2 regions of the Mesobacillus subterraneus genome follow, and region 2 is predicted to be linked to the other one. Evidence: a T-box and tRNA genes for the amino acid it is inferred to sense, from the RefSeq annotation. Region 2 holds a T-box; the other holds one or more tRNA genes.
What was found. A T-box is a leader RNA that pairs with one kind of tRNA and senses whether it is charged. The one in region 2 lies ahead of trpS (tryptophan--tRNA ligase), so its partner is inferred to be a tRNA-Trp.
Positions count from the first base shown of each region.

Region 1: it encodes a tRNA-Trp, which carries the amino acid that the T-box ahead of trpS (tryptophan--tRNA ligase) is inferred to sense. The anticodon was not compared.

Region 1 covers NZ_CP129019.1:3,181,037-3,195,726, forward strand. Annotated here, with positions in the region: partial or broken gene trmL (tRNA (uridine(34)/cytosine(34)/5-carboxymethylaminomethyluridine(34)-2'-O)-methyltransferase TrmL) at 34-514, opposite strand; gene LC048_RS16500 (amidase domain-containing protein) at 604-1,497, opposite strand; gene queG (tRNA epoxyqueuosine(34) reductase QueG) at 1,587-2,744, opposite strand; gene LC048_RS16510 (B3/B4 domain-containing protein) at 2,853-3,521, shown strand; tRNA gene LC048_RS16515 (tRNA-Gly) at 3,920-3,993, opposite strand; tRNA gene LC048_RS16520 (tRNA-Leu) at 4,046-4,130, opposite strand; tRNA gene LC048_RS16525 (tRNA-Cys) at 4,173-4,247, opposite strand; tRNA gene LC048_RS16530 (tRNA-Gly) at 4,257-4,331, opposite strand; tRNA gene LC048_RS16535 (tRNA-Gln) at 4,338-4,412, opposite strand; tRNA gene LC048_RS16540 (tRNA-His) at 4,452-4,527, opposite strand; tRNA gene LC048_RS16545 (tRNA-Trp) at 4,539-4,612, opposite strand; tRNA gene LC048_RS16550 (tRNA-Tyr) at 4,621-4,705, opposite strand; tRNA gene LC048_RS16555 (tRNA-Phe) at 4,775-4,850, opposite strand; tRNA gene LC048_RS16560 (tRNA-Asp) at 4,997-5,072, opposite strand; tRNA gene LC048_RS16565 (tRNA-Met) at 5,076-5,149, opposite strand; tRNA gene LC048_RS16570 (tRNA-Val) at 5,316-5,391, opposite strand; tRNA gene LC048_RS16575 (tRNA-Glu) at 5,395-5,469, opposite strand; tRNA gene LC048_RS16580 (tRNA-Ser) at 5,485-5,576, opposite strand; tRNA gene LC048_RS16585 (tRNA-Asn) at 5,581-5,655, opposite strand; rRNA gene rrf (5S ribosomal RNA) at 5,721-5,836, opposite strand; rRNA gene LC048_RS16595 (23S ribosomal RNA) at 5,987-8,921, opposite strand; rRNA gene LC048_RS16600 (16S ribosomal RNA) at 9,147-10,703, opposite strand; gene LC048_RS16605 (nucleotidyltransferase-like protein) at 11,027-11,902, opposite strand; gene LC048_RS16610 (YgzB family protein) at 12,061-12,411, shown strand; gene perR (peroxide-responsive transcriptional repressor PerR) at 12,485-12,928, opposite strand; gene LC048_RS16620 (cob(I)yrinic acid a,c-diamide adenosyltransferase) at 13,050-13,601, opposite strand; gene LC048_RS16625 (D-2-hydroxyacid dehydrogenase) at 13,605-14,549, opposite strand.
Region 2 covers NZ_CP129019.1:2,891,013-2,905,702, forward strand. Annotated here, with positions in the region: gene LC048_RS15080 (ABC transporter ATP-binding protein) at 1-592, opposite strand, end outside; gene opp3C (oligopeptide ABC transporter permease) at 611-1,639, opposite strand; gene opp3b (oligopeptide ABC transporter permease) at 1,639-2,568, opposite strand; gene LC048_RS15095 (peptide ABC transporter substrate-binding protein) at 2,708-4,411, opposite strand; gene LC048_RS15100 (DUF3899 domain-containing protein) at 4,684-5,049, shown strand; T-box leader at 5,113-5,341, shown strand; gene trpS (tryptophan--tRNA ligase) at 5,450-6,442, shown strand; gene LC048_RS15110 (YjbA family protein) at 6,493-7,239, opposite strand; gene LC048_RS15115 (YuzI family membrane protein) at 7,321-7,536, opposite strand; gene LC048_RS15120 (hypothetical protein) at 8,134-8,298, opposite strand; gene opp4C (oligopeptide ABC transporter permease) at 8,386-9,294, opposite strand; gene opp4B (oligopeptide ABC transporter permease) at 9,306-10,271, opposite strand; gene opp4A (oligopeptide ABC transporter substrate-binding protein) at 10,309-12,030, opposite strand; gene LC048_RS15140 (ABC transporter ATP-binding protein) at 12,075-13,061, opposite strand; gene LC048_RS15145 (ABC transporter ATP-binding protein) at 13,061-14,083, opposite strand; gene LC048_RS15150 (DUF2268 domain-containing putative Zn-dependent protease) at 14,260-14,690, opposite strand, start outside.

The sequences.
Region 1 (14,690 bases), 290 kb from region 2:
GATCATGGCAAAAAGGAGACCTGATCAGGCCTCCTAAAATTTACGCAAATCACGATAGTCCTGTTGTCTAAGCGCTTCATAAATCAAAATAGCGGCAGTGTTAGACAGGTTTAATGAACGAATATTATCATTCATAGGCAGCCTCAGACATGTCTCGATATTTTTTTTCAATCACTTCTTCAGGTAATCCTGTCGTCTCTCTGCCAAAAATAAAGAAGAAATCCTTCTCGGCTGCACTATAATCAAAATCAGAATGCGCCTTTTTGCCAAATTTGGTTACGTAAAAGAATTTTCCGCCCTCGTTCTGTTGATAAAAGTCCTCGAGCGAATCATAATAATGAATTTTCACATGCTCCCAATAATCCAAACCCGCCCGCTTCAACATCTTGTCATCCGTCGAAAACCCCAACGGCCTGATCAAGTGAAGCTCGGTATCGGTACCGGCGCATGTGCGCGCTATATTGCCAGTGTTTGCTGGAATGAGCGGCTGAAATAATACAACATGCAATGCCATGACTTTCACCTCTGATAAAAACTAAAGCCATTATACCACTACACTCCTTTACAGCAAAAGAAATGGCGCTGTACTATTTCGGAATGTCATTAAATATCATCATGATCATCCGTAATCGTAAAGAACTTGTATTTAATATTAGGAGTATAGGCCGTCGAATCCTCATATGCCCAATACCGCATCCGGCTGTTATAAGTATGGGCATTGACCAGCGGCATTCCATCCGCATCATGTCCCGTAACAATTGTAGTATGGTCAAAACGGCTATCCCCCTCAAAGTCATAACAAATGACATCCCCAAGCTTCAGCTTTTCTGCACTGTTTACTTCTCTTCCCCTCAACCCCAGCTTGGACCCTGGGATATACCAGCGCATTGCATTGGCGACCGACCAGCTGAAGCTCCAATTATCATTCTGCATCCACCAGCCATTGCTTCGATTTGGGTACCCTCGCATCGACCCTCCGCCCTGATGAAGGCATTGCGATATATAGTTGGTACAATCGACCTCGAACTTTTTATATGCAGGATTGTAGTCATTCCACCATCTTTCCGCATACTGGACAGCCTTCAGCCTGTCATACCTGAATCCTTTCCTCTCTTGGTCTCCATCCTGATGCGCAGTAGCAGGCAGTGCTTCTTCGCTGCCATGGGATTTTCTGAATTCGTTCAGCTTTTCATCCATTACCAGGACGCCTTTGTAAAATTCAGCCTGTCTCTTCTCCACTTCTTCCTCCATGTAAAACAATCCCCGCTGCTTGATTAAATACTGAAAATGGACCTCATATAAAACCGAAGCATCTTCCTTATTGTCAACCTTCTCTATTACTCTGCCATTTGCCTTTGCTTTTACAATTTCAGCAGATCGATTGGCAAAACTCTGCTTTTTTATCTCTATACTGGGACACTCGTGCAGTTGATTTCGCGGCATTGATACACATTGAAGGACACGCTGTTCAAGAAGTTCCTGCAGTTGTTCACGCATGTTCATCTCTCCCTTCACCTTTCATATTTATGAAGCATTCCAGGATTTCACGCATAAAAAAAGAATGGATTTAACAAAATCCATTCTTCTTACACAGATATATTCGACTCTGGGTTGTCCTTGTAAAACTCCAGTCCCTTACTGATTTCACTTAGTACTTCCTCTTCCTTCTCAACAGCAGAGGCATGTTTTAATGCGTCCAACGCTTCAATTCCGCCAATTTTGCCAAGCGCCCATGCAGCCGTTCCCCTGAGAACAGGTCTTGGATCATCCTGCATTACCTTGATCAACTCAGGTACTGCTGTGTCATCTTTATAATGCGCAAGGGCAATGATCGCATTGCGCTGGATAGGCTTCTTCCCTCGCCAGGAACCAGACACATGTCCAAACTTTTCTTTAAAATCACGGTTGCTCATCGTCAGTAAAGGTTTCAGAAGAGGCTTTGCAATTTCAGGGTCTGGCTCCATTTCTTCATGGAAATGAAAATCCTTCCCTTTGTTCTCGGGACAAACTGTCTGGCAAGTATCACAGCCATATAAGCGATTGCCCAGTTTTTCCCTGAACTCATCCGCCAAAAAGCCCTTAGTCTGTGTCACGAAAGCAATGCATTTTTTTGCATCAAGCTGTCCACCCTGCACAAGAGCGCCAGTTGGACAAACATCCACACATTTATTGCAGCTGCCACAACGATCCTCCATAGGCGTATCGGGTTCAAACGGTATATTGGTGATCATTTCACCTAAATAAACATATGATCCAAACTCTGGTGTGATAATGGAACAATTTTTTCCGCTCCAGCCTATCCCTGCCCGTTCGGCAACTGCCCTGTCAACTAATTCTCCCGTATCAACCATCGATTTGAACATTGAACCAGGTACCTTCGAAGCAATGTATTCCTCGAGTTTTTTCAACCTGTCCCTTAGGACTACGTGATAATCAGTCCCCCATGATGCACGGCAGAAGATTCCACGCCGTTCTCTCTTCTTGCTGACAACTTTCGTCTTCATCTTTGAAGGATAAGCTAGTGCAATCGAGATGATTGATTTAGGGCGGTCAAAAATCAGGCTAGGTTCCGTTCTCTTTTCAATATCCTTCTCCTCAAATCCGGAATGATATTGAAGTTCCTGCTGTTTATATAACCGAACCTTCATCTCCTCAAAGGTTGAAGGTGCCGCAAAACCTATTTTATCAATCCCGATTGTTTTGCTGTATTCGATAATATCCTGCTTCAAACTTGCTATATCCACTGGCGGATTCCTCCTTTCCATTTTGATATTTATATTGAAATCCCAGAAATTTAAAAGCAAATTACTTTTATGATAAACTATTTTAAAGCAGTTTTGGAGGTGTAATCAATGGAAATTCAAGTTTCCAGGTCGATATGCGATCTCATTCCCGGATTCTCAGTCGGGATTATCGAGTATAAAGACATACAGGTAGGCGAGTCTCCGCAAATGTTAAAAGGCAGATTGCAGCTTTTCCAGGAATCAATTTACTTCGACCTTCTGGAAAAAAACGTAACCGAGCTTGAAGGCATCAAAGAATGGCGAAGAATATTCAAAACAACAGGGAAGGATCCAAACCGATATAGACATTCGGCTGAGTCCCTCTACCGAAGAATCGCAAAGCAGAATTATCTTCAACCCATACATAGTGCGATAGATTTAAATAACTTCTTCTCACTTGAATATCAAATTCCAATAGGAGTTTATGACAGTGACAAGCTGATAGGAACTGTATCGATTAAAATCGGAGAAGAAGGAGAAGAATATAAAGGTCTAAATGGAAGAACCAATAACCTTGCCAACTTAATCACCTCTGCAGATGAACAAGGTCCATTCGGCAGCCCATTTGTAGATTCCGAAAGATCTGCCGTAACAGCATCAACGACAAATGCCCTGCAGATTGTATATTTAAGACCCTCAACTGCACCCGAGAGCATGCAAAAAATGACACAATCATTAATGAACATGTTTACCCAAATCCATGGAGGGACTGGCACATATAGAATGATCAGATGCTGATGCATCCTTTTTCTTTTTGGGTGATGATCATTCATTGGTGACCATCATGTAGGTATAAGCGGAAAATTTCAGGCTATTGTATATATAGTGCATGCTGCTTAAGAAGTGAAATAAGCGGAGATATTCCGGTTATTGTATGTAGAGGACGCTTATGAAGCTAGAATAAGCGGAGATATTCCGGCTAACGGTTAAAAATAAGACAAAGTCCAATGATTTTATCTAAATAGACGGAAAACCGACCCTTATTTTAGTGAAAATAAGGGTCATATTCAATTTAAGCGAAATTTCTCCGTTTATTTTACGAACACTATGAAAACAGGTTCAGTGATAACACTGGCAAAGAAAAAACGCAGCATATCGTTTTCTGGAAACGACATACTGCGTTAGTCACGTATGTATGGAGCGGGTGAAGGGAATCGAACCCTCATCATCAGCTTGGAAGGCTGAGGTTTTACCACTAAACTACACCCGCATACATATCTTTATGAAATAAAGAAAACAGGAAAACCTGTTTATAATAAAAGTGGTACCGGTGGTCGGGGTCGAACCGACACTCCAGAAGGAACACGATTTTGAGTCGTGCGCGTCTGCCAATTCCGCCACACCGGCATATTAAAATGTCTTGCTTTCTTGCTGCCACTAATGAGTTAGTGGAGGCGGCAACCGGATTTGAACCGGTGAATAAAGGTTTTGCAGACCTTTGCCTTACCACTTGGCTATGCCGCCATATATTTTTGGAGCGGAAGACGGGATTCGAACCCGCGACCCCAACCTTGGCAAGGTTGTATTCTACCACTGAACTACTTCCGCAAAAAATGGCTGGGCTAGCTGGATTCGAACCAACGCATGTCGCAGTCAAAGTGCGATGCCTTACCGCTTGGCTATAGCCCAATATATAGTATTCATTTATTACTGAAAATGTGATTATAATGGGGCGACTGATGGGAATCGAACCCACGAATGCCTGAACCACAATCAGGTGCGTTAACCACTTCGCCACAATCGCCATTATAAAATTGGCAGGGGTAGTAGGAATCGAACCCACACCAAAGGTTTTGGAGACCTTCGTTCTACCTTTAAACTATACCCCTATATTAAGTGGTGGAGGGGGACGGATTCGAACCGCCGAACCCTGAGGGAGCGGATTTACAGTCCGCCGCGTTTAGCCACTTCGCTACCCCTCCACTATAACATTTTTTCTGGTGTTAAAAAACCATTTTTTAAATCCCCTGAATAACCAGGTATTGTATAAATGGTGGCTCAGGACGGAATCGAACCGCCGACACAAGGATTTTCAGTCCTTTGCTCTACCGACTGAGCTACTGAGCCACTATGATATTGTAGTCTAAACTTTTAATGGTTTAGGTCCTTTGCTCGAATGACCTTCGGTCTTTCTCGCAAGTTGCCGTAGAAGCTTATTCGATGATGTGAGCAACTTGCTCTACCGACTGAGCTACTGAGCCACTTAATAAAAATGGCGGTCCCGACCGGGATCGAACCGGCGATCTCCTGCGTGACAGGCAGGCATGTTAACCGCTACACCACGGGACCAGATTGCGGGGGCAGGATTTGAACCTGCGACCTTCGGGTTATGAGCCCGACGAGCTACCGGACTGCTCCACCCCGCGACGGTAATAATAAGATTGTTTTGTGCATGCTCTTTGAGAGCAATGACTGTCCCGATCTCAGGAAGCTTATTCAAGCTGCTGCTCGATCGGTACAACTCGCAGTTCATACAGTGAAGTAACGCTCGTTGCTCCACCCCGCGACGGTAATAATCTTTTAAAATATTTATGGTGGAGGATGACGGGATCGAACCGCCGACCCTCTGCTTGTAAGGCAGATGCTCTCCCAGCTGAGCTAATCCTCCGTTTGGTGACCCCTACGGGATTCGAACCCGTGTTACCGCCGTGAAAGGGCGGTGTCTTAACCGCTTGACCAAGGGGCCAGATATAAAATTCTATGGCGGAGAGCAAGGGATTCGAACCCTTGAGACAGCGTTGACCGTCTACACGATTTCCAATCGTGCTCCTTCGACCTCTCGGACAGCTCTCCAAATTGGCTCCGCAGGTAGGATTCGAACCTACGACCGCTCGGTTAACAGCCGAGTGCTCTACCACTGAGCTACTGCGGAATAATAATGATTTCTCCGACTTGGATACACGATCCGTATCTTTGAAGAGGATCAAAATGCATCCTGCCCGGCGGCGTCCTACTCTCACAGGGGGAAACCCCCAACTACCATCGGCGCTGAGAAGCTTAACTTCCGTGTTCGGTATGGGAACGGGTGTGACCTTCTCGCCATCGCCACCAGACATTTTTTCAAAGACAATATCTATTATACTGTCTTTTATGCATTTTGCAAGAGAAAATTTTAAAAAGTTTTTGTTACGATAATAAAAACTTTTATTCCCTCAAAACTAGATAATGTGTAAGAAGAATTCAAGAAAAACGAGTAATCTAATTTGGTTAAGTCCTCGAACGATTAGTATCAGTCAGCTCCACACGTCACCGCGCTTCCACCTCTGACCTATCAACCTGATCATCTTTCAGGGTTCTTACTAGCTTGCGCTATGGGAAATCTCATCTTGAGGGGGGCTTCATGCTTAGATGCTTTCAGCACTTATCCCGTCCGCACATAGCTACCCAGCGATGCCTTTGGCAAGACAACTGGTACACCAGCGGTGCGTCCATCCCGGTCCTCTCGTACTAAGGACAGCTCCTCTCAAATTTCCTGCGCCCACGACGGATAGGGACCGAACTGTCTCACGACGTTCTGAACCCAGCTCGCGTACCGCTTTAATGGGCGAACAGCCCAACCCTTGGGACCGACTACAGCCCCAGGATGCGATGAGCCGACATCGAGGTGCCAAACCTCCCCGTCGATGTGGACTCTTGGGGGGAGATAAGCCTGTTATCCCCGGGGTAGCTTTTATCCGTTGAGCGATGGCCCTTCCATGCGGAACCACCGGATCACTAAGCCCGACTTTCGTCCCTGCTCGACTTGTAGGTCTCGCAGTCAAGCTCCCTTGTGCCTTTACACTCTGCGAATGATTTCCAACCATTCTGAGGGAACCTTTGGGCGCCTCCGTTACTCTTTAGGAGGCGACCGCCCCAGTCAAACTGCCCACCTGACACTGTCTCCCGCCCCGATCAGGGGCGTGGGTTAGAATTTCAATACAGCCAGGGTAGTATCCCACCAGCGCCTCCACCGAAGCTGGCGCTCCGGTTTCTCAGGCTCCTACCTATCCTGTACAAGCTGTACCAAAATTCAATATCAGGCTACAGTAAAGCTCCACGGGGTCTTTCCGTCCTGTCGCGGGTAACCTGCATCTTCACAGGTACTATAATTTCACCGAGTCTCTCGTTGAGACAGTGCCCAGATCGTTACGCCTTTCGTGCGGGTCGGAACTTACCCGACAAGGAATTTCGCTACCTTAGGACCGTTATAGTTACGGCCGCCGTTTACTGGGGCTTCGATTCAGAGCTTCGCGTGAGCTAACCCCTCCTCTTAACCTTCCAGCACCGGGCAGGCGTCAGCCCCTATACTTCGCCTTGCGGCTTCGCAGAGACCTGTGTTTTTGCTAAACAGTCGCCTGGTACTTATTCACTGCGGCTCATCTAGGCTATTCACCCAAATGAGCACCCCTTCTCCCGAAGTTACGGGGTCATTTTGCCGAGTTCCTTAACGAGAGTTCTCTCGCTCACCTTAGGATTCTCTCCTCGCCTACCTGTGTCGGTTTGCGGTACGGGCACCTTTTATCTCGCTAGAGGCTTTTCTTGGCAGTGTGAAATCAGGAACTTCGGTACTATATTTCCCTCGCTGTCACAGCTCAGCCTTCACGCAAGCGGGATTTGCCTCACTTGCAGCCTTACTGCTTAGACGCGCATATCCAACAGCGCGCTTACCCTATCCTACTGCGTCCCCCCATTGCTCAAACGATAAAGAGGTGGTACAGGAATATCAACCCATTGTCCATCGCCTACGCCTTTACTCGGCTTAGGTCCCGACTAACCCTGAGAGGACGAGCCTTCCTCAGGAAACCTTGGGCATTCGGTGGATGGGATTCTCACCCATCTTTCGCTACTCATACCGGCATTCTCACTTCTAAGCGCTCCACCAGTCCTTACGGTCTGACTTCAACGCCCTTAGAACGCTCTCCTACCACTGACATCTAAGATGTCAATCCACAGCTTCGGTGATACGTTTAGCCCCGGTACATTTTCGGCGCAGAGTCACTCGACCAGTGAGCTATTACGCACTCTTTAAATGGTGGCTGCTTCTAAGCCAACATCCTGGTTGTCTAAGCAACTCCACATCCTTTTCCACTTAACGTATACTTTGGGACCTTAGCTGGTGGTCTGGGCTGTTTCCCTTTTGACTACGGATCTTATCACTCGCAGTCTGACTCCCACGGATAAGTCTTTGGCATTCGGAGTTTGTCTGAATTCGGTAACCCGATGAGGGCCCCTAGTCCAAACAGTGCTCTACCTCCAAGACTCTTACAACGTGAGGCTAGCCCTAAAGCTATTTCGGAGAGAACCAGCTATCTCCAAGTTCGATTGGAATTTCTCCGCTACCCACACCTCATCCCCGCACTTTTCAACGTGCGTGGGTTCGAAGCCTCCAGTTGGTGTTACCCAACCTTCACCCTGGACATGGGTAGATCACCTGGTTTCGGGTCTACGACCACATACTAACTCGCCCTATTCAGACTCGCTTTCGCTGCGGCTCCGTCTTCTCAACTTAACCTTGCATGTAATCGTAACTCGCCGGTTCATTCTACAAAAGGCACGCCATCACCCATGAACGGGCTCTGACTACTTGTAGGCACACGGTTTCAGGATCTATTTCACTCCCCTTCCGGGGTGCTTTTCACCTTTCCCTCACGGTACTGGTTCACTATCGGTCACTAGGGAGTATTTAGCCTTGGGAGATGGTCCTCCCAGCTTCCGACGGGATTTCTCGTGTCCCGCCGTACTCAGGATCCACTCAGGAGGGAACGAAGTTTCAACTACAGGGTTTTTACCTTCTCTGACGGGCCTTTCCAGACCACTTCATCTACCCCGTTCCTTTGTAACTCCATGTTGAGTGTCCTACAACCCCAAGAGGCAAGCCTCTTGGTTTGGGCTATGTCCCGTTTCGCTCGCCGCTACTCAGGGAATCGCGTTTGCTTTCTCTTCCTCCGGGTACTTAGATGTTTCAGTTCCCCGGGTCTGCCTTCAATACCCTATGTATTCAGGTAAAGATACTGTTCCATTACGAACAGTGGGTTTCCCCATTCGGAAATCTCCGGATCAAAGCTTGCTTACAGCTCCCCGAAGCATATCGGTGTTAGTCCCGTCCTTCATCGGCTCCTAGTGCCAAGGCATCCACCGTGCGCCCTTTCTAACTTAACCTAAAAGGTCATTTCTCTATTAAATAGAGAGAAAAACTAAAATGGCGATCACTCGGTTTTTTCTTGGTTCTTCTTACTTACGATTATCTAGTTTTCAAGGAACAAAAAAGTCTTGAGGCAATTGCTCCCTCAAAACTAAACAAACAAGCGGTCAACTATGTGGATTACATCCACAGTACGAACCAGAAGGTTCGCATTCCGATTGCCTTTACGGCAATATCCTTAGAAAGGAGGTGATCCAGCCGCACCTTCCGATACGGCTACCTTGTTACGACTTCACCCCAATCATCTGTCCCACCTTAGGCGGCTGGCTCCATAAAGGTTACCCCACCGACTTCGGGTGTTACAAACTCTCGTGGTGTGACGGGCGGTGTGTACAAGGCCCGGGAACGTATTCACCGCGGCATGCTGATCCGCGATTACTAGCGATTCCGGCTTCATGCAGGCGAGTTGCAGCCTGCAATCCGAACTGAGAATGGATTTATGGGATTGGCTCGACCTCGCGGCTTCGCGACCCTTTGTTCCATCCATTGTAGCACGTGTGTAGCCCAGGTCATAAGGGGCATGATGATTTGACGTCATCCCCACCTTCCTCCGGTTTGTCACCGGCAGTCACCTTAGAGTGCCCAACTGAATGCTGGCAACTAAGATCAAGGGTTGCGCTCGTTGCGGGACTTAACCCAACATCTCACGACACGAGCTGACGACAACCATGCACCACCTGTCACTCTGTCCCCCGAAGGGGAACGCCCTATCTCTAGGGAAATCAAGAGGATGTCAAGACCTGGTAAGGTTCTTCGCGTTGCTTCGAATTAAACCACATGCTCCACCGCTTGTGCGGGCCCCCGTCAATTCCTTTGAGTTTCAGCCTTGCTTGTACCGTACTCCCCAGGCGGAGTGCTTAATGCGTTTGCTGCAGCACTAAAGGGCGGAAACCCTCTAACACTTAGCACTCATCGTTTACGGCGTGGACTACCAGGGTATCTAATCCTGTTCGCTCCCCACGCTTTCGCGCCTCAGCGTCAGTTACAGACCAGAGAGCCGCCTTCGCCACTGGTGTTCCTCCACATCTCTACGCATTTCACCGCTACACGTGGAATTCCGCTCTCCTCTTCTGCACTCAAGTTCCCCAGTTTCCAATGACCCTCCCCGGTTGAGCCGGGGGGCTTTCACATCAGACTTAAGGAACCGCCTGCGCGCGCTTTACGCCCAATAATTCCGGACAACGCTTGCCACCTACGTATTACCGCGGCTGCTGGCACGTAGTTAGCCGTGGCTTTCTGGTCAGGTACCGTCAAGGTACCGGCAGTTACTCCAGTACTTGTTCTTCCCTGACAACAGAACTTTACGACCCGAAAGCCTTCATCGTTCACGCGGCGTTGCTCCGTCAGACTTTCGTCCATTGCGGAAGATTCCCTACTGCTGCCTCCCGTAGGAGTCTGGGCCGTGTCTCAGTCCCAGTGTGGCCGATCACCCTCTCAGGTCGGCTACGCATCGTTGCCTTGGTGAGCCGTTACCTCACCAACTAGCTAATGCGCCGCGGGGCCCATCTGTAAGTGACAGCCGAAACCGTCTTTCAGCTTTCCCTCATGAGAGGGAAAGGATTATCCGGTATTAGCTCCGGTTTCCCGAAGTTATCCCAGTCTTACAGGCAGGTTGCCCACGTGTTACTCACCCGTCCGCCGCTGATCTTCAAAAGCAAGCTAATGAAGATCCGCTCGACTTGCATGTATTAGGCACGCCGCCAGCGTTCGTCCTGAGCCAGGATCAAACTCTCCAAGAAAGAGTATGAGTTTAGCTCATAATTTAAAACGTTGGCTAGTGATCATCTATATAATAGAAGTCACTATAAATATTGTTTGTTGACGCTTGTTTGTTTAGTTTTCAAAGAGCAAGTTAGTTAGCGCGTCGCCCTGAAGCGACTTTACTAATATAACATCTGGTATTTTTTCTGTCAACAACTTTTTAAAAATAAATGTTATCGACTGAAAAGCACTATTTTAAGTTTTCAACCGTCTGCCGCGAAAATGTTTTTGCTGTGTTCCGCAGCGACGGTTATTAATATACCAAGTAATATTTAATTGGTCAATAGCTTATTTTGTTTTTTTAGGATAATTTTTCAGCATATTTATAATACCTGTGGAAAATACCTTGTCCTTTTGTTTCAACATTAACTACTTCAACGAGTTTCTTTTCTATCAAGTACTCCACAAGAATACCGAGATCCACAGAGTAAGGAGCCAATTCTGGATGTGTCATCAATTCATTGAATGACCAGTATTCTTTACTCTCCATCACTTCAAGCAAATGCTGGCTGCCAACCTTCGTCCTCTTATGAATCAAGAATTCACTGGCCAGGAATAATAGCTCCAGCCGCTTTTCAATGGACTCTTCACTGCAAATCAATTCTTCATATAACTTATATATTTCCGGTTCAATCTGTTTGACTTGGTGCCACACTGTAACCTCTGGATGGAAACCATTTTCGATTACCGCCAGCCTTGCCAGATGATGAAGCGAATGCACAACATGATTATAAGCATCCAAATAATTAAAGTTGTCGAAAAGGACTTTTCCATCAGAATACCTTCTGATCAATTTGGCAAACTCGATACCCATTTTTATTTTCCGGCTAAAGAAAGGAAACTCCCTGAGTTCATGCTTCAGGTTGGCAATTCGTTCATTCCTGTCAAAAACAATCTTCCCATTATACAGCCAATCAAATATCTTTTTGTTATTGCCTATTAACAGCCAATCATTGATTTGTTTTTCAGTCACGATATGCATTGCTGCTTTTTTATCTTCATAAGAGTAATGCTTTACAAAGACCGGATCAATATTTTCTTTTACTATAATAAGTAGGATGACATCAAAAGTATCAGTGGCAGCTATGGCTTTTTGCCTTTTCTCAACCACTACTACTCCTACTGTATTAGGATGGCTTGCGCGTTCTTGATAAATCGAACGAAGGATATCCTCCATAATAAACTCCTCCATTTGTTTGTTAGCATATATGTTCGACAATTATATAAAATCTCCTGCATTTCCTCTAGACATTTTTCGACATTGACTTAGACTTTTTTATGATTATCTTGCCGTAAATGGTATGATATAGTTAGATTTTAGGGAGGGAAATTCCAATGGCTAAGTATTCAAATAAAATTAATAAAATCCGCACCTTTGCGTTGAGCCTGATTTTTATCGGCTTCATCGTTATGTACGCAGGTATTTTCTTTCGGAACTCTCCATTGGTCATGACAATTTTCATGATCCTGGGATTGCTTTTCATCATAGCAAGCACAGTTGTTTATTTTTGGATTGGAATGCTATCGACAAAAACAGTTCAGGTAGTCTGCCCTAATTGCGGCAAGCATACAAAAATGCTTGGTCGGGTGGATATTTGCATGTATTGCAATGAACCTTTAACTCTTGACCAATCTCTTGAAGGCAAGGAGTTTGACGAACAATACAATCGCAAACAACAAAAATAGAACTCGGCTGTAGCCGAGTTCTTTTTCATCCTCAAAAAAAGAAACTGATAGCTTTTGCCATCAGCAATTAGATTTAATGAACTTCCTTCGCAGAGCAATCCGGACAAGTACCGTAAATCTCCATCCTATGGTTACCGACTTTAAAACCCGTTACATGGGAAGCCAGGTGTTCTACCTCGTCAAGTCCTGGATAATGGAAATCAACGATTTTCCCGCAACTGTCACAAATAACGTGATAATGGTGGGTAGTCACAAAGTCAAAACGACTTGATGCATCTCCATAGGTCAATTCCTTTACCAATCCAACTTCACGGAATACTCTCAAATTATTATAAACTGTCGCTACGCTCATATTAGGGAATTTCCCTTCAAGCGCTTTATAAATTTCGTCAGCTGTCGGGTGCGACATTGAGTTTATTAAAAATTCGAGTATCGCATGACGTTGCGGAGTAATACGGACTCCTGTATCCTTCAAGGTATCCAGGGCTTCTTTTAACTGACTCTGTACCACCGCCATGCACCTCACTTTACTTAAGATTATCATTCTTATTTTATAATATTTATAAATAGTGTACTAATTTCATTCTACTTTTGTCAATATTGCCACATCACAAACATTTATAATTGCTGTAATCTTATTAATTTTGATGCAAAGTCTGTTCCTTTGACCCCATATGCATGTTTACATATCTCGCTGCGACAAACAGGAGGTCAGAGAGTCGATTCAAATAGGAAAGGACAAGTGGACTAACCTCTTCTCCCAGTTCAACAGCCTGCCGTTCTGCCCGTCTTGCCACAGTCCTTGCTACATGCAGCGTCGCTCCAGCCTGATGTCCGCCTGGCAGAATAAAGTTGGTCAATTGGGGAAGTGCTGCATCCCAGGCATCGATCTTGGCCTCTAGCTCTTCAATGTCTTTTTCTTCAAGAGTCCACTTCACATTCTTCCCAGCTGGTGTTGCAAGTGCTGCACCCACATGGAATAATGTTGTCTGGATTTTATGGAACACTTCCTGCATTTCCTCTTTGCCGCTGAAATACTCTCCGTTCAAATAACTTAAAGCCAGCCCAATCATTGAATTCGTTTCATCACATGTACCGTAAGCTTCTACACGCTTATCATTCTTGGCTACCCTTGTTCCATAAATCAGCGAAGTTGTTCCTTTGTCACCTGTCTTAGTATAGATCTTCATCTCCTAATACCCCCTGTCCATGTCAATTACATTGAGAAAATCCGAATCATTTTTTATATATGTATGCAGATTATTTTTAAAAATTTCAAAAGATCTTGGCAGATAGTTTTTCGTAAGACTTGAAATATGGGGCGTGACCGTTACATTCTCCATCATCCAGAACGGATGGCTTTCTTTCAGTGGTTCCTCGTAAAACACATCCAAATAAGCGTGTGCTATCTTTTTTTCCTGAAGTGCAACTAATAAAACCTCATCCTTAACCAAATCTCCGCGGCCGATATTGATGAACACTGCTGTATCCTTCATCATTTCAAAATCGCTTTCATCGAGAAAATGCTTTGTCTCCTCGGTGCTTGGCATAACCGAGACAATAAAATCCGCTTGAGGCATGGCTTCCCGATAGTTTTCCATGGTAAATATTTCGTCAGCCCATTCGGCTTCACGGCCACTGCGATTTACACCAATCGTCTTCATATTGAAGGCTTTTGCCAGTCGCGCCACCTCTCCACCAATTGCCCCTATACCTAGAATGAGCAATGTCTTGCCGTATAATTCTCCCATCGGCAATTTCCGCTCCCATGCCTTGTCTTGCTCATTAGCCCACAGGAATCTCATTTGTTTAACATGCTGGAGCATCATGCCAACTGTGAATTCAGCCATCGGAATTTTATGGATACCCCTGACATTGGTTACAAGAATCCCCCGCTTCTTACATGCTTCAAATGGCATTCTGTCCAGCCCGGCAGACATGACCATGATCCATTTTAGTTTATCAGCCTTATAAATTAGTTCATCAGTTAAATCCTCGCCGTATGTAAGGAAAATTTCCGCATCCAAAAATAACTCTTCCTTGATTCCTTTATGGAATTCAAAGCTGACTTGGGGAAATTCCTTCTTCACATTTTCCCGCAATGCCTCTGCAGGCAGAATTGAGGAATATATTTTCATTGAGACCAAACCTTTCGTTCTATAGTCATATTAATAATTGTATTAATTTTCACTCTATTAAACAACTTACAAGCCTGTAAAAACAGAACAAAAATCGCAAGCGCTGGAGCTGGATTAAGAATACTACATGTAGTTATCCAA
Region 2 (14,690 bases):
TAAGTTCCAGAATCTGCGCCTGGATTGTTACATCCAAAGCCGTTGTTGGTTCATCTGCAATAAGAACCTTTGGATTACATGCCAGGGCAATAGCGATAACCACCCTCTGTCTCATTCCGCCTGAGAATTGGTGCGGATATTGTTTGACACGCAACTCAGGTTTAGGGATACCAACCAGCTTCAAGAGCTGAACTGCACGTTCTCCAGCTGCTGATCTACTCATGTTTTGATGCTTGATCAAAGGTTCCATGATTTGTTTTCCAACTGTCATTGTTGGATTCAATGATGTCATTGGATCCTGGAAAATCATAGAAATATCCTGACCACGGATTTTCTGCATTTGTTTGTCGCTCAACTTAGCTAAGTCTTTGCCTTCAAACAAAATCTCACCTTGCTTGATTTCAGAATTGCCAGGAGGCAACAATTTCATGATTGCTTTAGTCGTTACTGATTTACCAGATCCAGACTCACCAACTATCGCAAGGGTTTCTCCCTTTTTCAGTTCAAAGTTCACACCGCGGATCGCTTGTACTTCGCCCGCGAATGTATGGAAGGAGATATTTAAATCTTTAACCTCTAAAATATTTTCCATAATACATTCACCTGCCCCTTAATCGCGCATTTTCGGATCAAGCGCATCGCGCAATCCGTCTGCCAGCATATTGAACGTGATCATGATGATACTGATGATAATAGCTGGAATTATCATCTCATGTGGGTGCAATCTTAGCACTTTAAAACCTTCATCAATCAATGTACCGAGTGATGCATATGGATCCTGAAGACCAAGTCCAATAAAGCTTAGGAATGCTTCAAAGAATACCGCATTTGGAATCGTGAACATTGTATTGATAATAATGACACCAGCAAGGTTTGGCAATAAGTGTTTGGAGATGATTTTGCCATCGCTGTTTCCAAGAGTTTTAGAAGCGAGTACAAATTCCTGTTCCTTAAGCTTCAGTGTCTGTGCACGTACCACACGGGCCATTCCTACCCAGCCTGTAATCGTCAAGGCAACAGTGATAGAAATAATACCAGGTTTCAAAACAAGGATCATCAAGATAACAACAATCATCGTCGGAATACCTACTAGGACTTCGGTAATCCTCTGCATCACGTTATCCAATCTCCCACCGTAATAACCGGATATCGCGCCATACGCAACACCTATTATCATATCAATAACTGCAGCCAAAAGCGCAATGTACAAGGAGATTTGCGTACCTTTCCAGACACGTGTGAATAAGTCACGACCTAAAACATCGGTACCAAACCAGTAGTACTCTTCTACTTTTTTGACTTCATACATATCGATTTCTTTTCCTGCTTTATTTACCTTCACACCGTCAAACGGAAGCCAGCTGATATTCTCCAGCCCCTGGATTTTTGGTGGCAAATTATTATGCCTTACATTTTGAGTGTCGAATTCCTTGCCGCTGATAACTGGTCCAAGAAATGCCATAATGACCAAAAGTGCCATAACAATCAAACTTACTAGCGCACCTTTATTTTTGCGGACACGCATCCAAGCATCCTGCCAGAAGGTTAAACTAGGCTTATTAATTTCCTCGCTCTTGCCAGAATCGATATCCGCCGGCCTAAAACGATCTTTCGGAATTTTCGTTTCAAAGTCAGCCATTACTTATTACCTCCAGACAGCCTGATACGTGGATCGATGACTCCATAAAGAATATCCACAACAAGGATGATAACTACAAATAATGCAGCAAATAAAAGGGTTGTTCCCATGATAACAGGGTAATCATTAAGGGTAATTGATGTCACGAACTGTTCGCCTAGACCAGGAATCGCGAAGATCTTTTCAATTACCAGTGAACCCGTCATCAATGCGATTGCCAATGGGCCTAAAACTGTTACCAAAGGAATTAGCGCGTTCCTTAAAGCATGCTTAAAGGCAATCTCAAAGAAACTTGCACCCTTAGCTTTTGCCAGCATGATATAGTCAGAACCTAAAACCTCAATCATTTCGGTTCTCATAAATCGGGCAGCGATAGCGATCGGCAGCATGGATAGAGCGATCGTTGGAAGGATTGTGTACTCAAATCCTCGCCAGAAAAGTACCGGGAACCAGCCAAGTTTTACCCCAACATAATATTGCAGTAATCCAGCGAACACGAAGTTTGGAATAGATTTACCTAATACCGCAATAAAAGTTGAGCTGTAGTCGACCCATGTATTTTGTCGTAGTGCTGCAAATATCCCAAGTAAAATACCGACAATCGTACCTAAGATCATTGCTTGTGCACCTAGCTGCATGGAAGGGCCAAGACGGCCGATGATCATATCAGTAACAGACCTGTTATTGAATTGAAAGGAAATACCTAAATCCCCTTGCAGCAGGTTTCCAAGATACTTGGCATACTGCACAGGTACCGGCTGGTCAAGACCATATTTCGCTTTCATGATTTCCAATTGTGCCGGACTCAATTTGTTCGCACTAGCAAAAGGCGTTCCTGGGATGATTTTCATTAAGAAAAATGTTAGGGACGCAATGATGAATAGAGTCAAAAACATATAAAGTACCCTTTTGGACAGGTATTTTGCCATATCTGTGCACCTCCTGTATTATTTCAATTTTCCCTATTATTCGACAAATGCTCTACAGGGAAAAAGAGAGTATATCTAGATATACTCTCTTTCTATCCTCAGAATTATTACACTCTGAAATAAGAAATTTCTTCAGTTATTATTCTTCGCCTTCGATTGTTACCCACTGGAATGAGTAGTCAGGACCGTAGTTGTAGATCGCTAGACCTTTAACATTAGGGTTAAGAAGGATGTTAGCTGCACGCTGGTAAACAGGTGCTAGACCAGCATCTTCTTCAAGCATGATTCTTTCAGCTTCTTGCTGTGCTTCCCATTGAGCTTTTTCGTCAGTAGCAAGTTTGCCTTGAGCATCCTTGATCAACTGATCGTATTTCTTGTTTGTGTAACCCATTCTGTTGCTTCCGCCGTTAGTGATCCAAAGGTCAGTGAACGACAATGCGTTACCGTAGTCAGGACCCCATCCAGCGAATTGAAGATCATAATCCATAGCGTTGTCACGATCTAAACGAATTGCGAAAGGAACACTTTCAAGATTGATTGTCAAACCAGGAAGGTTTGTTTCCAATTGGTTCTTGATGTATGAGTCAGTCTTCTTAGCTGCTTCAGTGTCTCCACCAAGGTAGCGAAGCTCTAGCTTATCTACACCAAGTTCCTTAAGACCAGTTTCCCAATATTTCTTTGCTTCTTCAGCATTGAAAACAATCAGGTCGCCGTTCTTTTCACGGAAATCTTCACCATCAAGAGTTACGAAATCTTTTGGTACAAAGTAGTTAGCAGCAACTGAACCGTTGTTCAGGATGCTCGCAGCTAAATCATCTTTGTTGAAGCCCATTGCGATCGCTTTACGGATGTTAACATTAGCAAGTGCCTCATTCTTCTGGTTCATCTTGATCCAGAATACTGTTGCTTCCATCCAGCTAAGCATGCGCTCGTCGCCATCGTATGCAGGGACAAGGTCAGAAGAAAGCAATCCAGTCATGTCTGTTTCGCCAGCTTCAAATGCGTTTACTGCAGAGTTAGAATCTTTAACGACGTTTACAGTGATCTTTTCAAGTTTAACTTTATCAGCACTGTGGTAGTTAGGGTTCTTAGTAAGTACCCACTCTTCAGCGTCAGTACTTTCCCAAGTTTCCATTACGAATGGACCGTTGTAAAGTAAGTTTTCAGCATTGCTTGCAAACTTATCGCCTTTTTCTTCAACAAACTTCTGGTTTTGCGGATAGAATGTTGGGAAAGCGAAAAGGTCTTGCCAATAAGCGATTGGCTTTTCAAGAGTTACTTCTAAAGTCTTGTCATCAAGAGCTTTGACGCCAAGTGTAGTTACATCGTAAGCTTCTTCTTTAGAACCAGCTTCTGTGATTGCTTCTGCACCCTTGATTTTGCCGCCCATCATGTATGGACCATAAGGAGAAGCAGTCTTAGGGTCGATTGCGCGCTGCCAAGCAAATACGAAATCGTGAGCAGTTACAGGCTCCCCGTTAGACCATTTTGAATCGATTAGTGTGAAAGTGTAGACTAGGTTGTCGTCACTGATTTTTGGCTCGCCATCCGATAGTGCAGGAACTGGCTTGTGGTTCTGGTCAAGGCGGTAAAGACCTTCACCTACGTTGTTTATGTAAGTGAAACTTGTAGAACCTTCAGCAAGGACTGTGTCCATAGTTGGAATCGCAGAAGAATCCAACATTCTTAATTCTTGTGGTACACTAGATGTTTCGTCGCCTGTCTTTGCATCACCATCAGGCTTTTCGTCTCCAGCATTGTCATCTCCGCCGCTACATGCAGACAGGATTAACGAGAATACTAGAGTCAAAATCAATAGAAGTGAAAATTTTGACTTTTTCAAAGTTATGCCCCCTCTTTATTATTGTTTTCTGAAAACTTTTTACATTCCCTATTATACATAGAAAGAATTAAATGTTCAATATTTTTGCGTGAAAAATTTACAACATTGAAACAATAGTAATAAATTTCCTACTTGATTTGTGTTATAATAGTGACTTATAAGCCTTTTGAAGGCAAAATCATGTTGAATCTTATTGTAATATTTGATAATTTTCATGGGTTTATTCTTAAAATTACTTTTATGAAATAACAATATAAGGGAGATTTAGAAAAATGCGTAATAGATTTGGGAAAATCTTTTTAGGATTTTTAAGTTCTCAGTTTTTGGTTTTTATTCTCTCACTAATCTATCAGCAAAGCATAACCCTGCTTAGTTATATAAATTTCTCTTTTTACATTGCAAGCGTGCTGCTTTTTACATCATTAATAATTTTTACGGTCCATTCAGGTTTTTTTGACGCAATATCCTATTCATTCAGAAGTGTTTTCGCAAGTAAAGACGAAGGTGGAAAGAAGAAGTCCTTTGATGAAATGACTCCCTTATCCAAACTGATCACTTTAAATGCGAATCCTCTTTTAAAGGTTGGACTTTTAAACTTGATGTTAATGTTTGCAGCACTGTTTATTTATTATTTGTAAAAAATGCCGCAGGTACTCTTGCTTATCATGATTGTTTTGATTATAATCATTTTTAATAAAACTTTAAAAGCAATGATGAAGAGTAGTACACTTGTTCAAGGCTTTTCAGAGAGTTTGTGGTAGGTGTAAACAAACAGCCTGACAATTGGAATGGACTTTTGAGCTTCTGGTTTGAACTTAAGTAAATCCAGGCGTATTCCTGCGTTAAAGGGATCCATGTTTCACTGAGGCATGGGCAGAGTGACTCATTCGTGAGTAATTAGGGTGGCAACACGGACCATTCGTCCCTAGAAATTAGGCGAATGGTCTTTTTTGTGTTCTTTTTTCTTCTGTTTTTACGTCAATTCAACCAAATTCAGACAGATTGAGAACAATATATATATATCTATAGGAGGAATTTATTATGGAAACTATTTTTTCTGGCATCCAGCCGAGCGGAACCATCACACTTGGCAACTATATCGGCGCGATGAAGCAATTCACTGAGCTGCAGGAAGAATATAATTGTTACTTTTGTATCGTTGATCAGCATGCGATAACTGTCCCGCAGGATCGCTTGCAACTTAGAAAGAACATAAAGAGCCTTGCTGCATTGTACATCGCTTCGGGGATTGACCCTGAAAAAGTTACCCTGTTTATCCAATCGGAAGTTCCTGCACATGCACAGGCTGGATGGATGATGCAATGCGTAGCCTATATAGGTGAGCTTGAAAGAATGACTCAATTCAAAGATAAATCCATTGGGAAAGAAGCAGTCTCTGCTGGTCTTTTAACCTATCCGCCGCTAATGGCTGCCGACATTCTTCTATATAGTACGAATCTCGTGCCAGTCGGCGAAGACCAAAAGCAGCATTTAGAGTTGACAAGGGATTTAGCTGAACGATTCAATAAGAAATTCAATGAAATTTTTACGATTCCAGATGTTCGCATCGCTAAAGTCGGCGCAAGGGTAATGTCCTTACAGGATCCTTTAAAAAAAATGAGCAAATCAGACCCTAACAACAAGGCTTTCATCTCGATGCTCGACGACCCTAAGCAAATCGAAAAGAAAATTAAGAGTGCAGTCACTGACTCAGAGGGTATCGTAAAATATGATAAAGAAAACAAACCTGGCATTTCAAACCTCTTGTCCATTTATTCTATCTTAACCAGCAAAGCAATCGCTGACATTGAAAAAGACTATGAAGGTAAAGGATATGGCGACTTCAAGGGAGACCTGGCAAAGGTTGTTGTTGATGTCATAGAACCAATCCAGAAAAAATATTACGAGCTGATTGATTCACCAGAGTTAGACGAAATTCTTGACCGTGGTGCTGAAAAAGCAAATTTTGTCGCAAACAAAATGGTAAAGAAAATGGAGAATGCGATGGGCCTTGGCCGCAAGCGCAGATAAGAATAAAACGGAGCTGACAATGCGTCAGCTCCGTTTTATTGTAATTGTTATCAATTTACTTTAGGGCCGTGCTCCATTTCCCAAAGTTTTTCGAAAAAGGATTGACCTTTGATAATGTTTTCGCAAAACTTCTCGTGTTTATGTGACCATCCAAACTTTGTCTCTTCATATAACTGTTCCCATACCTCTTCAAATCCAAGGCGTTGAATCTCTTCATATAATTCAGGTTTCCACTCTGTAAACCAGTAACGGACTTCAGCCACATTTTTTGAGGAACTCAATTGGTCCATGGCCATGAACAATAATTGTTTCAACTGTCTTTCTTTGCGTGTCAGCCCACTCATTAAATCTGGAGAAGGAGATAGGATATGGAAGTCCTTCAAAGCACTTTGATCATTGAATCCATATTGGATTGTATCCTGGTTTTCAATCATTTCGTACACCAGCTGTTCCTGGCGCGGAATAAGACGACTCTTTCGGATTGGGATATTATAACCGATTGTGTCAACAGCCAGTATACCAGTTCCATCGGAAACAACGAAACAGTAATCAAGCTGTGTACGTTCATGGTTTTTCCTCAAATATGCCTTACGGTAAATGTCATCCAGAAGCTGTTGAGGCAACTCTGATAAATCATTCTCAATGTAATTAAATAACAAATGGTCAATTTTAAGCAGTGGTACCTGGTCAAGCAGCTCTACTCCATCGTCCTTGCGCCATTCGTGGAAATGGCAGACATTATAACCGTTCTCTTCCCCTTCAAACCAGTTTACCCAGACATCATGAAGATACAACATGATTTTTAACCCCTCACTTCAAGAAACTGTTTGTCCATCAGTATGGGCATCACTAAGTAAAAATATTCCTTAAAAGGAAGATCAATTTTCAGCATTATTGTGCGGCCAATAAATACTTAACCAAATGATACCAATTCCAGCCGGCAGCAAGTAGCACTCCACTCTCCGGGACACAAAAGCTAAATACTCATCCACACCGTGCCCAGCCACAATCATATTCAAATAAGCGATTGAACTGATTCCTCCTGATACAGCCAGTCCAAAACCAATCGTCAAAACAAACAATCTAAAGATCATCAGATTGACTCTTTTCATTGGAGAATTTCATATCCCACACTTTCCTCACCCCGGCCTGTCCATTTTTATCATATATATGAAGGAAGTTGGCGGGAAATTACTGAAAGCTGTTTTAAATGTACCTGACAAAAGAGACAACTACATGAAAAATTCAGCAGTGTCACATAGGAAAGATTCTGAGTATGTATTACTTTCTAACTTATATTAATTTCTTGTCCGAACCTGGGTTGATTTCGTACATTTTATGCGGTTCCCATCACTGTTCTGGTCAAGCCTGGGGTGACTTCAGACATTTCCAGCCATCCCAGTAGTTGTTTTGGCCGAACTTGGGGTGACTTCGGACACTTCCTGCCTTACCCGTGGTTGTTTTGACCGAACCTAGGACTACTTCAGACATTTCCGGCGATTCCAGTTGCTGTTTTGGCCGAACCTGGGGTGACTTCGGACACTTCATGCCTTACCCGTGGTTGTTTTGGCCGAACCTAGGACTACTTCAGACATTTCCGGCGATTCCAGTTGCTGTTTTGGCCGAACCTGGGGTGACTTCGGACACTTCCTGCCTTACCCGTGGTTGTTTTGGCCGAACCTAGGACTACTTCAGACATTTCCGGCGATTCCAGTGACTGTTTTGACCAAACCCGGGGCTACTTCAGACATTTCCTCCACTTCCAACCTTCTATTTTGACCGAACCTAGGGCTACTTCGGACATTTCCAGCCATCCCTTTAGTTGTTTTGACCGAACCCAGGGCTAAATCAGACATTTGCAATAGTTCCTAATCCCCCTCTTACCTCACCCTCTGATAGAAAAATAGGCAAAATAAAAAATCTACCTTTGTATGGTAGATTTTTTAACGGCGTGATCTTGGATTCAATGCATCTTTTAAACCTTCACCAACGAAGTTGATTGACAAAATCGTGAGTGTGATGGCAAGGGCTGGTGGAATCCAGATCCACGGCTTTCCTTGTAATACGTCCGGCTCATTCGCGAACGCTAGCATGTTACCCCAAGATGGAATCTCGGAAGGTACCCCGAATCCCAGGAAGCTCAGTCCAGTTTCTGCGACTATCATAGAAGCAAACAGGATTGTTGCTTGTACGATGATGGTTGAAAGGACGTTTGGCAGTAAATGCTTTGTGATTACTTTGAATGGTGAGCATCCAATTGAGATTGAAGCAAGGATGTATTCATTTTCCTTCTCTGCTAAAATCTTGCTTCGGACTATCCTTGCTACCCCGCCCCAGCTCAGCAAGCTGATAACGATGATCAGGATGACAAGACCATTGATTTTACCGTGGAAAATTGTAGCTAAGACGATAACGAAAACAAGGAATGGGAAGTTCAAGACAAAGTCAGTAAAACGCATGAGCATGCTGTCAACGATTCCCCCGAAGTATCCTGCGATCGATCCTACAATTGTTCCAAAAAGGATGACAAATAGTGTACAGCTAATTCCGACTAAGAGTGATACCCTTCCGCCGTATAACAATCTAGTAAAAACGTCACGCCCGTTTTTGTCCGTTCCCAGCCAGTGCTCTGCAGATGGCTTTAAGGACATTGAGCCAATGTTGATTTTTGTGATATCTGTAGTTGTAATGTATGGAGCCAGAAAAGAGACAATCATTACGAATAATAAAAAGATCAAGCTTGTCATCGCCAATTTGTTTTTCACAAATTTTCTTCTAGCGATGGACCAAGGAGACATGCCTTTTTCCGGCTTCAGGTTTATCTGTGTATTATTTGCTGTAGAAACTTGCATAGCCATCCTCCTTAATCAAGCCTGATCCTTGGATCAACAATTCCGTATAGTATATCTGCAACTAGGTTCCCAAAAAGTGTCAAGAATGAGAACATCATTGTCAAGGTCATTAAGACTGGATAGTCCCTTTGGCTGACAGAGTTCAAGAATAATTGACCGATTCCCGGGTATGTGAAAATCGTCTCAGTGATGATCGCTCCACCGACCAACGCTACGATATCAAATCCAAGGAATGTAATCAGCGGGATGATTGAATTGCGCAAAATATGCTGATTGTAAATTTTCTTTTCAGGTGTTCCTTTTGCTCGTGCCGTTCTTACAAAATCCTTACGGCTGTTTTCTATAATGTCATTACGCAGGAATTGCGTATAGCTTGCAGTACTCAATAAACCTAATACAAGTGCTGGTAAGAATACATGATGAATTCTGCTTAGCCAATATGCAGCTGTACCTTCTGTTGTGGAAATATCCACGGAACCGTTTGAAGGGAACCAGCCCAATGTGAATGAGAAGAAATAGATTGCGAACACCCCTGCAACAAATGATGGCAGGGCCAGTCCAATGTAGTTAGCGGTACCTATAACGTTATCGCCAAGAGTATATGGCTTTCTTCCGGCATAAATACCCATGAAAAATGCAAGAATATAAGTGATGAAAATACTCGAAAAACCTAGGAATATTGTATTTGGCAAACGTTCTCCAATGATATCACTTGCCGGGATTTTATAACGGGTTGATTTACCAAAATCACCCTGCATGAAGTTTGTTATCCAGGTAAAATATTGAATATGGACAGGATCATTGTAACCAAGCTTCTCGCGCATCTCTTCTATGTATGCCGGATCCGTATTGTTCGGATCGATTTCCCCACTAAGTGAGTCCCCTGGCATAAGTTTCGCCAGGGAAAACACTACAATGGAGATAAGGAAAAGCATAGGAATCATGCCGAGTATGCGACGTAAACTGTATTTAAGCATATGCATTCTCCTTAACTGAGTAGGTGGGATTTAATGATTATTGCTTGATCCACCATTCATGAGGTGAGTTAGTGCCTGAAACGTCAATTTTTAGGCCTTGTACACGTTTTGCAACAGCCATTACTTCTTCTAGCTCAAGAATTGGAAGTGCAGGCACTTCTTCGTTGAAAATCTTCTGCCAGTCAGCATATAGCTTTGCACGCTTTTCAGTATCAGTTCCTACTACTTCTAGATCAACAGCATCTTCAAGAAGTTTTTGAGCATCATCATTTACCCAACGTGGGTAGTTCCAAACAGATTCAATTCCCCAAAGTGGTAGTGGATCTGGATCTGTACCAGTTCCCCATCCGCCGTAGAATACTTCAAGAGCTGGATCGTCTTTTTCAAGTTGATCATAGTAAAGGTTAACGTCAGTCATTTGAAGCTCAGACTTCAAACCAACTTCTTCCCAGTACTGAGTCATAGCTTTTGCACGTGCTTCGAAAGTCGGGTTGCCAGTAGCATAGTGAGAGAACTTAACTGTGAACTTCTCACCTTTAGGATCTTCACGGAATCCGTCTCCATCCTTATCTACATAACCAGCTTTATCAAGGATTTCTTTTGCTTTTTCAGGGTTGTACTCGTATTGTACAGGCATATCTTTGTTATCTGCAGCAATCCAGTGTGCAGATGGAATCGGACGGTTAAGTGGCTGTCCTAGTCCGCTGAAGAAAGCTTTTACCCATTCTTCACGGTTGATTGCGAAAAGCATAGCCTGACGCAATTCTTTGCTTGCATACTTGTCTTTATCCATTACGTTTTTCTTGCCATCGTATTTACCAAGTTTGAAACCGATGTAGTAGTAAGATAAGCCAGGAGATTTTACTACTTCAACATTATCAAGCGCTTCGATTTCAGGAAGAACTGTTGGGTGGAATGGAGTCATGTCAAGCGTTCCATTTTTAAGTTCTCCAGTTGTTAGAGAAGAATCGATAACTTTAACGACGATCTTATCTAAGTGAGGAGCGCCTTTCCAGTAGTTCTCGTTCTTAACTAGTTCTACTGATTCACCAGGGATAACCTTTGCAACTTTGAATGGACCAGTTCCTACAGGCTTAGTGCGAACCTGCTCAGAAGCAGCCATGTCTTTAGGTGCGATTCCTTCGAATTCCTTGCGAGAAAGAGGGTAAGCCCAAACGTTTTCAAGGTTGTTTACGCGAGCTTTGTCAAAAGTGATTTTCAAAGTATAGTCATCAACTACTTCAAGACCAGCAATTTTGTCAGCCTTTCCTTCGTTGAAATCCTTAGCACCTTCGATAGTATTAACGTTAGACCAACGCTGGTGTTCTCCACCAAGAGTAGCGATTGTTTCGATAGCGAATACCCAGTCATTAACTGTAAGTTCTTCGCCATTGTGCCATTTTACGCCTTTTTCAAAAGTGAACGTGAATACTTTGTTGTCGTCAGTAGTCCAGCTAGCAATGTTTGGCTGGGCTTTAAGGTTTTCATCATAGTCGATCAATGCATCGTCGAAGAATGCGATGATGTCATCGTCTCCGTCAGCATCGTAGAAGTTCCAGTTCAAAAGGCCTTTGAATTCAGAACTTAAAGCGTAAGTCAATGTACCGCCATCTTGCGGTCCTGTTTCTTCTGCTGCGTTGTCCTTGTCGTCTTCTTTCGGATCAGTTGTTGTCTTCTCTTTGTCTCCTCCGCTGCACGCAGCAAGGAATGTTGATAAAACCAATACTAGCATAGCTAGCCAAAGCAATGGTTTCTTCATGGTTTTCCCCCCAATTTCTTATATTTTTTTGTAAAATTATTGCCCTAGTAAAGGTGGCAAGCAACTCGGTGTCCTGGCTTCACCTCCTTTAAAGCTGGCTTCACTTGAGAACACTCTGCCATCGCAGCTGGACAGCGTGGATGGAATGGACATCCTGTAGGAGGGTTCAATGGACTTGGAACATCTCCTTCAAGTACAATCCTTTCCTTCTTCCTGCGCGGGTCCGGCATTGGAATGGCTGAGATTAAAGCCTGTGTATATGGGTGGAGCGGCTCAGCATACATGCTGTTGCGGTCAGCAATTTCTACCATATTGCCGAGATACATTACGCCGATCCGGTCACTCATATGCTTAACGACACTTAGGTCATGAGCGATAAATAAGAAAGTCAGGTCAAATTCCTTCTGAAGCTCTTTTAAAAGATTGAGAACCTGGGACTGCACCGATACGTCCAGTGCTGATACCGGCTCATCTGCAATGATAAGCTTAGGCCGAAGCGCCAGGGCCCTTGCAATGCCAATCCTTTGTCTCTGCCCGCCTGAAAATTCATGGGCATATTTATAGTAAGCATCTTCAGGAAGACCAACTTTTGTCAATAAATCCATTACTTCATCTTTAAGTTCCTTCAGGCTTGCATTCTTGAAGTTCCTGATAGGTTCTGAAACAATGTCCCCGACCATTTGCATCGGGTTCAATGAAGCATACGGGTCCTGGAAGACCATCTGGATATCCTGGCGGATTGCCTGCAGTGTCTTGCCTCTTAGTTTGGTGATATCCTTGCCTTCAAAGATAATTTCTCCATCTGTTGCATTCAGCAGGCGGATGATCGTCCTGCCTGTTGTGGATTTACCGCAGCCTGATTCTCCTACTAGTCCCAATGTCTCACCCTTTTTAATTTCGAATGATACATCATCGACAGCCTTAACATTGCCGATTGTACGGCGGAAAAAGCCACCTTTTACAGGATAATAGGTTTTCAGATTCTTAATTTCCAGCAAATTCTCTTTTTCTACTAAAGTTGTATTGCTCATTATGCCTTAACTCCTTCTTTTGGCATACTTGCTTCATATAGAATGCACGCCACTTCATGTCCTTGCTCGACTTCTCCAAGCTGTGGAGTGATGCTTGTACACTCTGGCATCGCTTTTGGACAACGGTTTGCGAATCGGCAACCAGTTGCCGGCATATTCTTAAGTGAAGGGACAATACCCTTGATTGAGCTTAATTCTTCTTTTTCCTCATCCATTTTCGGAATGGCACCCATCATCAGTTCTGTATAGGGATGCTTTGGATTATAGAAAAGTGTATCGACATCAGCTCGTTCAACGATCCGGCCAGCATACATGACAATGACTTCATCACACATCTCAGCGACAACGCCAAGATCGTGGGTGATCATGATGACTGACATATCATTTACTTCCTGGATGCTCTTTAGCAAGTCCAGTATTTGGGCTTGTACAGTTACATCCAATGCTGTCGTTGGCTCATCCGCAATCAGGAGCTTCGGCTGATTAGCGATTGCCATCGCGATCATAACCCTTTGCCTCATTCCCCCGGAAAGCTGGTGTGGATATTCATCCACGATTTTCTCTGGTCTAGATATACCAACGCTCTTCAGCAGCGCAACACTTTTTTGCCTAGCTTCTGCTTTTGAGATTTTCGTATGGTTGAACAATACTTCCTGCAGCTGGAAGCCGATTGTGAACACTGGGTTCATCGATGTCATCGGTTCCTGGAAGATCATCGAGATATCGCGCCCGCGGATTTTATTCATTTCCTTTTCGGACATCTTTTCCAGGTGGACTCCTTCGAAAATGATTTCCCCGCTCCGAATTTTCCCAACCCCTTTTGGCAGGAGCTGCATGACTGAAAGGCTCATAACCGATTTACCGCACCCTGATTCGCCAACAACCCCGACAATTTGCCTTGGTTTGACAGCAAAACTGACCTTGTCTACAGCATTATAAAATTCACCATCGATATCAAAAGCTGTTTCAAGGTTCTTGACTTCTAACAAAGGTGCTTCTTTATGTATTGAATAGTTGCTCATTGGGACACCTTCTCACATTTAAATAATAAAATATTCTGCAAATTCGATATATTTTAATAAAATGTTATTACAGATTTGTTACATTTGCAATACTTTTTTTTCAATTGGGAAATTTATAAATTTTTTAAAACAACAAAAAACCCGGTATGACAGGGTTTTGTTAGTATTGAAAATAATTAAAATTTTAAAAACTTTGTAAATTCTTTAGAGGGAATGCTAAACGATGCTTTTTCAGAAAAATATCCATTCTGTTTGTATTGCTTCACAATTTCATAGCCAACTGCATAGCCGAGAAGGGCAGGCCGCCCCCCTAATCCAAACAAAATTTCATCATGCTGGCGGTCTTCCCTCTGGATCGAGAGCTTTTCTTCGACCTCTTTTGCCCAATACTCACTTAAAACTTTTGTCGAATATCGCCTACTCCACTCTCCTGTATATGTGTCACCGCAGTTTTCAGCCACAGCATGCTCGGCAAGACCTTCTAGAATAATTGAATCAAGGAGAGTGTATTCCGCTGGATTTTTCTTTTGTGCCCGCATCCTGCAAACATGGTGGTATTCGTGGACAAATAATGCTTCCAGTTCTTTCTCATCGTTTATCGGAGTCA